One region of the Shewanella glacialimarina genome, then DNA from elsewhere that is predicted to be linked to it. Evidence: predicted binding sites of a transcription regulator. Region 1 holds the regulator's gene; each other region holds the start of a gene.
What was found. The regulator FliA, encoded in region 1, starts transcription of late flagellar genes. The targets are predictions, from matches to a motif close to CTAAAGNTNNNNNNNNNNNNGCCGATA.
Positions count from the first base shown of each region.

Region 1 (4,277 bases):
ATTCCATTAGCGGGTGTAATTTTAACCAAATTAGATGAATCTGTATCAATTGCAGGTGCATTGAGCGTTCTGATACAAAATGAGTTACCATTAAGCTATGTGACTGATGGCCAACGTGTTCCTGAAGACATAAAAGTAGCAGATACTTTAGCTCTGGCTAAGCAAGCTTTAGCCGCGTTAAATGAAACAGAACAAGCAATTTCACAAGACACAAGCGCATGGTCGAATGAAATGACTTATGCATTCGAGTAAGAATATGACCCGTGATCAAGCAAGTGGTTTACGTATGATGAATCAACCAAATAACGAAAAAGTTAAAGTAATTGCCGTATCCGGTGGAAAAGGTGGGGTAGGAAAAACCAGTGTTTCTATAAACACTGCAGTCGCACTCGCCGAAAAGGGTAAACGTGTTTTAGTATTAGATGCGGATCTTGGTTTAGCTAACGTTGATGTGATGTTAGGAATTCGTGCTGAGAAAAATTTATCTCATGTTTTATCTGGCGACGCCGAATTAGACGATATCATTGTTCGAGGCCCTAAAGGTATTGGTATTGTTCCTGCAACGTCTGGAAGCAGAGCCATGGTTGAATTAACCCAGGCTCAACATGCAGGATTAATTCGTGCTTTCAGTGAGATGCGCACCCAATTTGATATATTAATTGTCGATACCGCGGCAGGTATTTCAGATATGGTACTGAGTTTCTCAAGGGCATCACAAGATGTATTGATTGTGGTATGCGATGAACCGACATCTATCACAGATGCCTATGCACTGATAAAAATATTAAGCCGTGAACATGGTGTATTTCATTTCAAAATTGTGGCTAATATGGTGCGCAGTTTACGTGAAGGAATGGAATTGTTTGCTAAACTAAGTAAAGTAACGGATCGGTTTTTAGATGTTGCTTTAGAGTTAGTTGCAACTGTGCCATTTGATGAAAATTTACGTAAGTCTGTGCGTAAGCAAAAGTTAGTCGTTGAAGCGTATCCAAAGTCGCCATCAGCCATAGCTTACCACGGTCTGGCAAATAAAATTATGAGCTGGCCGGTTCCACAACAGCCGGGTGGTCACTTAGAGTTTTTTGTTGAACGTTTAGTCCAACGCAAAGAAACACAAGAGGATAGAGTGAGTGAATAAAGCCGCCGCGTATACTCAGTTCGATAATAAAACATCCGTTGTTGAACAGTATGCACCGCTGGTAAAAAGAATTGCACATCATATGTTGGCGCGATTACCTGCTTCTGTTCAACTCGACGACTTGTTACAGTCTGGCATGATAGGGTTACTTGAAGCGTCATCAAAATTTGATGATACCAAAGGGGCTAAGTTTGAAACCTTTGCAGGGATTCGGATACGCGGTGCTATGATTGATGAAATCCGCCGTGGTGATTGGGTTCCTCGTTCAGTACATCGAAATAATCGCCGGGTTGCACAGGTTATTGACGAGCTAGAACAAGGGTTGGGACGTGACGCTCGTGACACAGAAATTGCAGAAAAACTTGATATGTCGCTCAATGAGTACCATCATATTTTAAATGATGTTTCTGTTGGGAAAATCATAGGCATAGAAGATTTAGGTATTTCGCAAGATGTGTTAGTCACAGATGATGGAATACCAGATGATAATTTTGAAGCATTAGCTGAAACGCAATTTAAATCAGCGCTGGTGGAAGCAATTAAAACCTTACCAGAAAGAGATGCATTAGTACTTTCACTGTACTATGACGAAGCGTTAAACTTAAAAGAAATCGGTGCAATTCTTGAAGTAAGCGAATCTAGGGTTAGTCAGATATTAAGTCAGGCTATGCTTAGATTAAAAGGCAAACTCAAGCATTGGACACAACAATAATTATTAATTAGAGCACTAGAGTGTCAGCTCACCGGAGGAAACCTTGGACAAGAATATGAAGATTCTTATTGTTGACGACTTTTCAACAATGCGACGTATCATAAAGAACTTGTTGCGAGACTTGGGATTCAATAATACCCAAGAAGCAGATGATGGATCAACAGCCTTACCTATGTTGCAAAAAGGTGATTTTGACTTTGTTGTAACAGATTGGAATATGCCTGGTATGCAAGGTATTGATTTGCTGAAGGCTATTCGTGCCGATGATTCATTAAAACATTTACCTGTTTTGATGGTTACGGCAGAAGCTAAGCGTGAGCAAATTATTGCAGCAGCCCAAGCAGGTGTGAATGGATATGTTGTTAAACCTTTTACAGCAGCGACCCTTAAAGAGAAATTAGATAAAATTTTTGAACGTCTCGCTTAAGCAAGGATAAGTTATGCAGCCAATAATATCGGGGTTAATTACTCTCGAGCAGGCCCAGCAACTTGTCGAACTGCTTAGTGCGGGGGAGCAAGATCAAGCTGACGACGTTGTTAGAGAACTCGCTACACCAATACAGCGTGAATTATTTGAAGAGGTCGGGAAATTAACTCGTCAACTTCATAGCGCGCTTCAAGACTTTCAGGTAGATAACCGTTTATCAGAATTAGCCAAGGTTGAAATACCGGATGCTAAAGAAAGATTAAATTACGTTATTGATATGACAGAACAAGCTGCAAATAAAACCATGGATGCAGTTGAAGAATGTTTACCTTTGGCCGATACAATAATTACCAATATAAAATCTGTTACCCCTATGTGGGATAAGTTAATGCGTCGAGATATAGAGTTGAGTGAGTTCAAAAAACTTTGTCATGATGTTCAACAGCTTATGTCACATAGTGAACACGATACAACCCGTTTACGACAATTACTAAATGAAATACTGATGGCGCAGGATTTTCAAGACTTAACAGGGCAAATGATCCGTCGAGTTATCGACTTAGTTCGCGAAGTCGAAAATAATCTAGTCTCTATGTTGACAGTATTTGGTGATTATACGCCGCAACCGGAAACTGTTAAAAAAGAGAATAAAATAGAGGCAGAGGGCCCAATTATGCACGCAGAATTGCGTGATGACGTGGTCGCAGGTCAAGATGAAGTTGATGATTTGCTATCCAGTCTGGGTTTCTAATTAGGAGTCAGTTGAATGTCATTTGATGTTGATGAAGAGATACTCCAGGACTTTTTGGTAGAGGCTGGTGAGATTCTAGAGCTTCTTCAAGAGCAGTTAGTTGCGCTTGAAAATAATCCTGATGACAGTAATTTGTTAAATGCTATTTTCCGCGGTTTCCATACTGTAAAGGGTGGAGCAGGTTTTTTAAGTTTAAAACCTATGGTAGACGTCTGCCATGAAGCGGAAAATACCTTCGACCTATTGAGAACCGGCAAGCGTAGTGTTAATGCAGAATTGATGGATATCATTTTGCAAGCAGTTGATGCTATTAACATTATGTTTGCGCAAACTCAGCAAGGCGAAGAACAAGATCCTGTTGAAGTCGAACTACTTAATAAATTGAAGCTACTCAGTTCGGGTGCGCCTTTGCCATCAGAAATGGGCGGACAGATTGAAGAGCTGATTGAAGAGTCAGTAGAGGAAATCGAGCCTTTCAATCAACCTGAATTCATTGAAGACAATATTAGCGCTGATACTAATATTGACGAGATAAATGAGTCCGAATTTGAAGCATTATTAGATGCGCTTCATGGTCAAGGTAATAGTCCTGTAGCAACCACTTCATCAACGGCTAAAACCCCTCAGCAAACAGCTCCAGCTCCTGTTGGCTCAGATGAAATTTCTGATGACGAATTTGAAGCATTGTTAGATGAACTTCATGGTTCAAACAAATTAAGTGTAGCTGATAGTAAACCTGCGCCAGCTAAATCTGTACAACCTCCAGCTCAAATGGTCGACTCAGATGATATTACCGACGACGAGTTTGAGAAGTTACTTGATGAGCTTCACGGTAAAGGTTCTTCCCCTGCTAAAGTAGATACTTCTGCGTCAAGTTCTACAGCAACACCTAAAACAGCGGCACCTAAAACCGTTGAACCAGTAAAGGCTGCTCCAGTTCCAGCCCCTCAACCTAAAGCACCAGCTCCTGTAGCAAAGGTTGAGGTGGTTGTTAAAGATAAAGCGCCAACAAAAGCGGCAGCATCTGTTCCTCAAGGGGAAACAACTGTTCGTGTTGATACCGCTAGACTTGATCAAATTATGAATATGGTCGGTGAGTTGGTATTAGTCCGAAATAGGTTAGTTAGTTTAGGTGTTACTCGTGAAGACGAGGAAATGTCTAAAGCACTGGCAAATTTAGATTTAGTTACTGCTGATTTGCAAGGCGCAGTAATGAAAACTCGTATGCAGCCCATTAAGAAGGTTTTTG
Region 1 is NZ_CP041216.1:2,972,174-2,976,450, reverse strand. Features, by position in the region: gene flhF (flagellar biosynthesis protein FlhF) at 1-252, shown strand, start outside; gene FJ709_RS12935 (MinD/ParA family protein) at 257-1,138, shown strand; gene FJ709_RS12930 (RNA polymerase sigma factor FliA) at 1,131-1,850, shown strand; gene cheY (chemotaxis response regulator CheY) at 1,894-2,277, shown strand; gene FJ709_RS12920 (protein phosphatase CheZ) at 2,291-3,028, shown strand; gene FJ709_RS12915 (chemotaxis protein CheA) at 3,044-4,277, shown strand, end outside.

Region 2 (4,277 bases), 880 kb from region 1:
TCTATTGTATGGCGTGTGATCGCTACAAAAGCCGATTCTATTAAGTGTGCGCTAATCGGCGTTATCTATTGCTTAAAAGTGCTTAAATTATAGTCAGTTGATAATCGGGTTGGGGTTAGCTTAACTTAGCTTTACTTCAACCTAGATTAACCATTGAAAATAAATGTAGAGGTTGAGCTATGCAAAGACATGGGATCACAATAGGAATTGAGCGTCATCAACAACACTTTTTTATCATTATGAAGGTGGTGGGTAAGCTCACCCATGAAGACTATCAAATTATTACTCCGATACTGGATGATGCATTAGCGCAAGTTGCTAAGCCTAAGATGAACATGTTTGTGGATATAAGCGAACTTGAGGGCTGGGAGTTACAGGCCGCTTGGGATGACTTAAAGCTTGGAGTTAAACACCGTACCAGTTTTAATAAAGTGGCTATTTTTGGTGACCAAAATTGGCAAGATTTAGCTGTAAAAGTGGGGGGATGGTTTATTAACGGCGAGATGATGTCTTTCAACGACAAACCTCAAGCTTTTGAGTGGTTGCAAGATTAACCACCCTTATTTGATTACTTTAGACTGCCATGTTATCTATTTACTCGACTATTAACTTACAACTTATTGGCAGCTGATTAACTTGTTCAATCGTCGCCTGTTGTTGATGAGTCCATAGGCTAGTATTCTGCGCCTGGTATTTAGCGCCAGAAGCCGTACGGGTTAATAGTCCTAATTGGGATAAATTTGCTGGAGGCACGCTAGATGTTTTTTTCGCCTGACTGTAGCTGAATACTGCGGCTGGGATGACGGTATTATTATAAAAATAGGCTGTTAATTTGTTCTGTGGATCATGGCCACATTGATAATAAGTTGCACTTGGCACCTCTACAGCGCCTGCTAGAATTTGTAGCTCAGTTATACGAGATTGGTAATTAAGCTTAGTACATTCTTTAGGGTTATTGGCTTTCCAGCAATCATTACGGCCTTTAATCCAGCCTCTTTGCTCAGCTTTAATCTGGTTAACTTGCTGCCCATCGACTTGTGAAACTAATTGGCTGAAAAGGGGCTGTAACTGAATATCCAGTAGAGCCAACTCTTCAGATTGGCAAATAAGCTTCTCAATAGACCCGCGTGCTTTATTGCACTCAAAGCTAGGCGCTTGAGCCACAGACGTAGCGGCGTAGCTCTGCGCAATTGGAGTTAAACCAATCACAGTTAAACCAACCGCAGTTAACCCAACAGCAGCCAAAGCCGATAAATTTTTCATCAATGTATTTCTCTATCCATTATTCATGACAGACCATAATGACGTAATCACTAAGGTGTCGCAATTTAAGATAGCTAATTACACAGTAAAAATTTAGGCAGTCGTATTAATATTGTGACCTGCATTGCCAACAGGTGCTGGAGGCGCTGCTGCTTCAATAAGTTGCAGTGCCATTTGACCTTCCACTTTTTGTTGATCCTTCGCCATAACAGCGGCTTTCAAGCTATGGCCTGAATCAATATTTGCTGGCATGTTGCTTGGAGCGTTTACCGAAATTGTCATATAAACCTCACTTTTATTAAATAATGGTTTTTGTATTCTGTCTATTTGTATATCGGCAGGCGTATTGAATACTGTAGCAAAGATATCGGATTAATATGCCTCCCTAGCAAAATATAATAAATTCTTGGCAAAGTATTCTCTGTTGTTGGCAAATATTATAGATTGTGCACAACTAGAATATGTTATACTTGAGCAAATTTTAAAGGGAATATTTATGCCACCAGCCAACCCATTAGCACTTGAAAATCAGGTGTGTTTTTCATTATATAGTGTCACTAATGCGATGATCCGTGCTTATCGCCCTTTGCTTGAGGAGTTATCACTGACATATCCGCAGTATTTAGTCATGTTAGTGTTGTGGAAAGAGGCGGGCATAAGCGTTAAAACCTTGGGCGAGCGATTGCATTTAGACTCAGGCACGTTAACCCCCTTACTTAAGCGCTTAGAAGTAAAAAAGTTAGTAATACGAGGCCGTAGTGAGGAAGATGAGCGAGTACGAGTATTACACCTTACCGAACAAGGTCAAATGCTTCGCCAACAAGCTGAATCAGTCCCTGAAATGATGCGTTGTAAAGTGGGTGGCGATCTGGCACAACTTCAGCAGCTTAAAAGTTTATGTGATAACGCGTTAAAAGTACTTAATTCTGATAAGGCATCAAGTTGTGAAGTGTGAGTTTTTTGAAAAAGATCATTGTTTATCCTGTCGTGATATTCAAATCCCTATGTCAGAACAGTTACAGCATAAAATGACCAAACTACAGCAGTTTTTTGGCCAATTGCCTGTTGAGCAATGGCTTGTACCTATTGCAAGCCAAGAAAATCGTTTTCGCAATAAAGCCAAAATGGTGGTGTTAGGTGCAGCACATCAACCTATTTTAGGTATTGTCGATCCCCAGGGGCAGCCCATTAGTTTATGCGATTGCCAACTCTATCCTGAAGATATGCGGCAGCTATTGCATAGATTGCAATTGTTTGTGCAACAAGCGGGAATTCCGCCGTATCGAGTCGATAAAAGTAAAGGTGAGCTTAAATTTATTCTGCTAACCAGAAGTTATATCTCTGGTGAATTTATGCTGCGCTTTGTGCTGAACAGTGAACAGGCAATTTCACGAATTAAGCGAGAACTACCTCATTTACAGGCTGAGTTTCCTAAACTCAGTTTAGTGTCGGTTAATATTCAACCTGTTCATATGGCGATTTTAGAGGGCGATCAAGAAATATTTTTAACCGATCAAACCCGTCTTGCTGATCGCTTTAATGATGTGCCTTTATATATTCGTCCTAAAAGTTTTTTTCAAACCAATCCGCAGGTAGCTGAGCAACTTTATCAAACGGCTCGGGAGTGGGTAGCTGCATTTAATCCACAACATATTTGGGATTTATTTTGTGGGGTGGGTGGATTCGGACTACATTGTGCTAGTGGAACAATTCGGTTAACTGGGATTGAAATTGAGGCTGAAGCGATAGAGTGCGCCAAGATGTCGGCCGCAGAAATGGGTATAGAAAACATCAGCTTTAGGGCGCTGGATTCTACCGATTTTGCTAATGGGATCGCAGCAAATGATAAGCCTGATTTAATTATTGTTAATCCGCCAAGGCGCGGAATAGGCGAGTCGCTTTGTCAGTCATTAAGCGCATTTTCGCCGAAAGCGATAGTCTATTCGAGTTGTAACCCAACCAGTTTAGTGAAAGATTTGGCGATGATATCAGGATATAAAATTACCAAGGTGCAGTTGTTTGATATGTTTCCACATACCGACCACTATGAAGTGCTAGTGATGTTAGAAAAGGACTCTCTTTGTCATTAAGTATTCATAATAGTGTCATAAACTAAATCGATATAAGAATATTAGGATCTCAGCATGTGGCAAATTTTTAGTCGTTTTTTAGCATTAGGATTAATTAGTTTCGGTGGCCCAGCTGCACATATTGGTTATTTTAGAAAAACCTTTGTACAAGATTTAAATTGGCTGGATGATAAGCAATACGCCAGTTTTGTCGCCTTAAGCCAGTTTATGCCAGGGCCAGGCTCAAGCCAAGTCGGCTTTGCGATTGGTTATCATAAAGGTGGATTTCCCGGGGCATTTGCAGCATTTTTAGGTTTTACACTGCCTTCATTTTTACTGTTATTTCTATTTGCTATATCCACTGCTAGTTGGTTGCAATTGGACATGGTTGCAGGTGCTATTCACGGTTTAAAATTACTTGCTGTTGTTGTAGTCGCTGATGCTACTCTGGGTATGTTTAAGCAATTTTGCCAACGTAAAACGGCGCAATGTTTAATGGTATCCACTGTCGCGTGTATTTTATTATTTCCGGCATTATTAACACAAATAGTGGTATTAACTGTTGCGGCTATTATTGGTGCCTTAGTTCTGACTCGCGGTGAAAATACCTCCCCTGATATACCTGAAATAAAGTTGAATTTACTGTGGTTAGCTATTTTTGTTTTAGGGTTAATTGCTTCTTACTTTTTAGCGTCTCAGCCCGATAGTCTTGGGCAAATTTTTGGACAGTTTTATCAAGTTGGCAGTTTAGTGTTTGGTGGTGGCCATGTTGTACTGCCGCTACTTGAGGCTAATGTTGGCGATCTTGTTACCCAAGATAGGTTTTTAACTGGCTATGCGCTAGCACAGGCTGTACCAGGACCCATGTTTACTATAGCCACGTTTCTTGGGGCTGATATTTGGCAAGAATCACCCATTTTAGGTGCACTTGTCGCCACCATCGCT
Region 2 is NZ_CP041216.1:3,849,117-3,853,393, reverse strand. Features, by position in the region: gene FJ709_RS16830 (TMEM165/GDT1 family protein) at 1-19, shown strand, start outside; gene FJ709_RS16825 (SpoIIAA family protein) at 180-554, shown strand; gene FJ709_RS16820 (MliC family protein) at 595-1,263, opposite strand; gene FJ709_RS16815 (cytoplasmic protein) at 1,357-1,545, opposite strand; gene FJ709_RS16810 (MarR family winged helix-turn-helix transcriptional regulator) at 1,760-2,218, shown strand; gene rlmC (23S rRNA (uracil(747)-C(5))-methyltransferase RlmC) at 2,208-3,353, shown strand; gene chrA (chromate efflux transporter) at 3,408-4,277, shown strand, end outside.
Region 2: FJ709_RS16815 (cytoplasmic protein) is a predicted target of FliA. The motif match lies at 1,596-1,622, and genes of this name have one in related genera.

Region 3 (4,277 bases), 570 kb from region 1:
TCATAGAAGCAGATAAATTGGTGGTGAGTTTACTGACCAACTCATCTAACTCTTTTTCTGACATCATGTGGGGCAACAAAATACAAAACTCATCACTGCCAATTCGAGCCACATCTATTGCTTTGCAGTTCGCGGCAAAGTGTTTTAAACGTCTAGCAACCTCAATTAATAACGAGTCACCCTGTTCATGGCCGTGGGTATCGTTAAATCGTTTAAAGCCTAATAGGTCAACCAATAATAATATGCCATCTTGGGCTTTATCCAGCAGTGGAGTAAAGAAAGATCGATTATGTAGGCCAGTTAAACTACAGTGCCATGCTAAATATTCCAAATCTGCTTGGTGTTCAAATTCAGATGAGATGTCATAACTTGAAACCAAGGCATAGTGATGACCTTGCTCTGTCATAAAACCGGTAATGTGGTAGTGTAGCCAATATTGTTTGCCATCAACTCGCTTAAGTTTAATGTCTCCTATTACACTTTCATTATTCGCAAGCTTTGCCAATATATGTTGAAGTACATCGGGTTTATTTCGAAAAATATCTAAATTCATCACACTTTGATGTTCAATATCACTGCGTAATAAGCCTGTCATTCTTTGATGGGCAAAATTGACATAATCGACAACTAAAGTATCTGTATTGACAATCATAACCACATGTTCTGAATGTTCTGCAGCATTGCGCAACAAATGGATTTGTTCTGATTTATCGTAGGAGTATCGAGTTGCCAAAGTTAATGCAAGCTGATCCGCACACTGAATCACAATTTGAATTTGTTCAAGTTGCCATTCAAATGATGATTTAAAGTCAATCGCTAACACCCCCTCAATATGACCATTAATCCGTATAGCAACATTAAGAGCGCTTACAATCTGGTTAACACCATAATAATCAAAAGAATGGATTAGTTGGTTATCATGCGAGATATTATTAGTGGCTATAAAACGGTGGTTTTTTAATTCATCAAAATAACAAATGTTTATGCCCGACTGCACAGTGCCTAAGGTGGATATTGGCCTATTGTTATCGCAGCCTGAATAATGAGAAATCAGTCTTTTTGAGCAGGATAAAGAAGGGTTTTGTTGCCCATCATATGATGGTTCTGCACTATCCAACTTTTCGTCAAATAGCCAAACGGATACAGTAGAATCAACAAAATGTTGCTGCAATAGCCGACTAACTAACTCAGAGGTTTTTGTAAAATTTCCCTGCTGTTTCGCACTAGAGTTTACAATTAACTCTAAAAGGTGCTGATTTTGTTCTTGTGTCATTAGTTTCCCGAAAAGACATCATGTATTCTCATTCCGCTGAATTATAATTAGTTCGCTCTGTGAGCGATGTGCAGAAACTCAATACATACCATTGGGAGCTTAATAATAAGCTGTTTGTTAACTCTTGATAATCAAAGGCTGTTATAAAATTTAATCGCTGACGATACACCCGCAATTAACAAACAGCAACCCTATTTACACGCCATTTTCTAATTGAAATAGCATTTTTTCCACCGTCACTGAAAAATACAATATAAGCTTAACATCATCGCCTAGATGAACAATCTTAACATCGACCTTGTCGAAACGATTCTGTGCTGTACTGGCAAGCTTATTTGCTTCAATTTCAGCTGCATCCCCCTTAAAAACTAATACTAACTCGGTATCGTGCTCATCAATTACGGCGCCGATATCGACAAAACTCCCACAATCACTGCATGAGTCGTTTACGTTCTGCTGTTGTTCTCTAATTGTGTTAACCATCGTGAACCACCCAAAGCTGAAGAATGAAGATCGGTTTATATGTGATTATCATAAAATAACTGAATAACAATTTCCCTTACTTGGCTCACATATCTAGTTGGCACCATGTTTTTATGCAAATGATATAGTCTCAAGCGGAGGACTTTATGCGGTGAGTTGGATCATCGTTTGACTAATCTGTCGTTGACGCTCTAACTGCTCAACAAAATGCATGTCTTCAGTAGGCTCATAATGGGTTTCTAACCCTTCATATTTTGATCGCACTAAATGGCTGCTATTACTTAATGCTTGAGTCATTGCATCATCATGTTTACCTCGTATTACAATGGCTTCAGGACATAAGCTTTGTTGTAAATGAAATTGACATAACCCTTGGGAGTGAAAAACAGCACCATTATTTGTATGCTCAGCAGTAGCAGATAAATCATCAACTAATTTTTGTGGTTGTTGCAGTTGAAACTGTTTATACAGTTTCTGGTCAATCGTCAGGTGTTTATCAAATTGAAATTGAGCCATATCATTACTGTCTGCTGACAACATGGCTAACAGTAAACCAAATTCACCACGACGCTGGTTTTCGACAGCCGCATTTAAACGACTGCCTAATTGTAATTCATTGACCAGTAGTGATTCAATTTGCATATAAAAACAACACTATTATGACTCGATGCTATTTTATCGACCAAACACACCTAAACTTTAGAAAAATATTCATTTTTAGCCTTTACATATTTTGGGTTTATGACTACTATGGCGGCCGCAATTGAGGAGGGGTTCCCGAGTGGCCAAAGGGATCAGACTGTAAATCTGACGGCTCAGCCTTCGAAGGTTCGAATCCTTCTCCCTCCACCATTTGCGATGTAATTTAGATAGACGAAAAAGAAATATGTGGAGGGGTTCCCGAGTGGCCAAAGGGATCAGACTGTAAATCTGACGGCTCAGCCTTCGAAGGTTCGAATCCTTCTCCCTCCACCATCTTTCTTGCTCATTTATCTCTATTCAGTGGAGGGGTTCCCGAGTGGCCAAAGGGATCAGACTGTAAATCTGACGGCTCAGCCTTCGAAGGTTCGAATCCTTCTCCCTCCACCATTTTACATCTTAATCTTCATACTATATCCCTCAAAATCTGTAATATATCTTTCATTAATTAATCGAATTCGTATTAATTCTCTCTATTATCTCAACCAGTTTATTTTTGCTAGGTTTAACACCTTTTTTTCTTTAAGATTAAGTCATTAATAATCACGATGAGAAAATACTATGCCATCGAATTGGGTAAACCAGGCCATTGCTAAGATTGATGCAGACTATCAACGTTCTGCTGATACTCACCTTATAAAACTCGATTTACCACAACTTAACGGTGTTGATATTTATCTTAAAGATGAAAGTACTCATCCTACGGGCAGCCTAAAGCATCGTTTAGCCCGTTCGTTATTTTTATATTCTTTATGCAATGGTTGGATTACACAAACTACCACCATTATTGAATCATCGTCTGGTAGCACTGCGGTGTCTGAAGCGTATTTTGCACGTTTAATTGGTTTGCCTTTTATCGCGGTAATGCCTTCGACTACGGCTAAAAAGAAAATTCAACAAATCGAGTTCTACGGCGGGCAATGTCACTTCGTTGATAATAGTAATCAGATGTATGCTGAGTCTGAACGCCTTTCTAAAGAGTTAAATGGCCATTACATGGATCAGTTCACTTTTGCAGAGCGCGCCACAGATTGGCGGGGCAATAACAATATTGCTGACTCAATATTCATTCAAATGCAACGTGAGCCACACCCTATTCCCCACTGGATTGTAATGAGCCCCGGCACAGGTGGCACCTCAGCTACCATTGGGCGTTATATTCGCTACCAACAGTTGTCGACTCAACTGTGTGTGGTTGACCCTGAAAACTCGGTTTTTTATGATTACTTCCACAGTGGTGATAAAACGCTGACAGGCCAAAAAAGCAGTAAAATTGAAGGTATTGGACGACCTAGAGTCGAACCCTCCTTTATTGCTGGTGTCGTTGACGAAATGCATAAAATTCCCGATGCGGCATCTATTGCCACCATGCAATGGTTAGAAACCTTGATAGGCCGAAAAACGGGCGCATCAACAGGCACCAACTTATATGGTGCATTAAAATTAGCGACGCGAATGCAACAACAAGGGCAAACAGGCTCGATTGTGACGTTAATTTGTGATGCGGGGGAAAGATACTTAGATACTTACTATAATCCCCAATGGATTGAGAACAATATTGGTTGCTTTAAACAATTTGAACAGCAACTAAGTGATTTTAACCAAAGTGGATTACTCAGTTCATTGGATTGTTAAATCGATTTGCCCCAACACTCATTTTGGGGCAGCCTTTATCGCTTAATCAATATCTAAATACTTATGCATTTGAATCGAGAGACGCCAGTTACGCTCAATACAGACTTTCATCGCCAATGCTGTAGCGCGAGGCTTTTGGCTAATAGGTTGTAAGCAGATAGTTTTATCTTCAATATCAATATCCTTG
Region 3 is NZ_CP041216.1:2,400,082-2,404,358, forward strand. Features, by position in the region: gene FJ709_RS10415 (bifunctional diguanylate cyclase/phosphodiesterase) at 1-1,273, opposite strand, end outside; gene FJ709_RS10420 (DUF406 family protein) at 1,469-1,756, opposite strand; gene FJ709_RS10425 (VC2046/SO_2500 family protein) at 1,901-2,398, opposite strand; tRNA gene FJ709_RS10430 (tRNA-Tyr) at 2,524-2,608, shown strand; tRNA gene FJ709_RS10435 (tRNA-Tyr) at 2,647-2,731, shown strand; tRNA gene FJ709_RS10440 (tRNA-Tyr) at 2,761-2,845, shown strand; gene FJ709_RS10445 (PLP-dependent cysteine synthase family protein) at 3,017-4,090, shown strand; gene queE (7-carboxy-7-deazaguanine synthase QueE) at 4,133-4,277, opposite strand, start outside.
Region 3: FJ709_RS10425 (VC2046/SO_2500 family protein) is a predicted target of FliA. The motif match lies at 2,433-2,459, and genes of this name have one in related genera.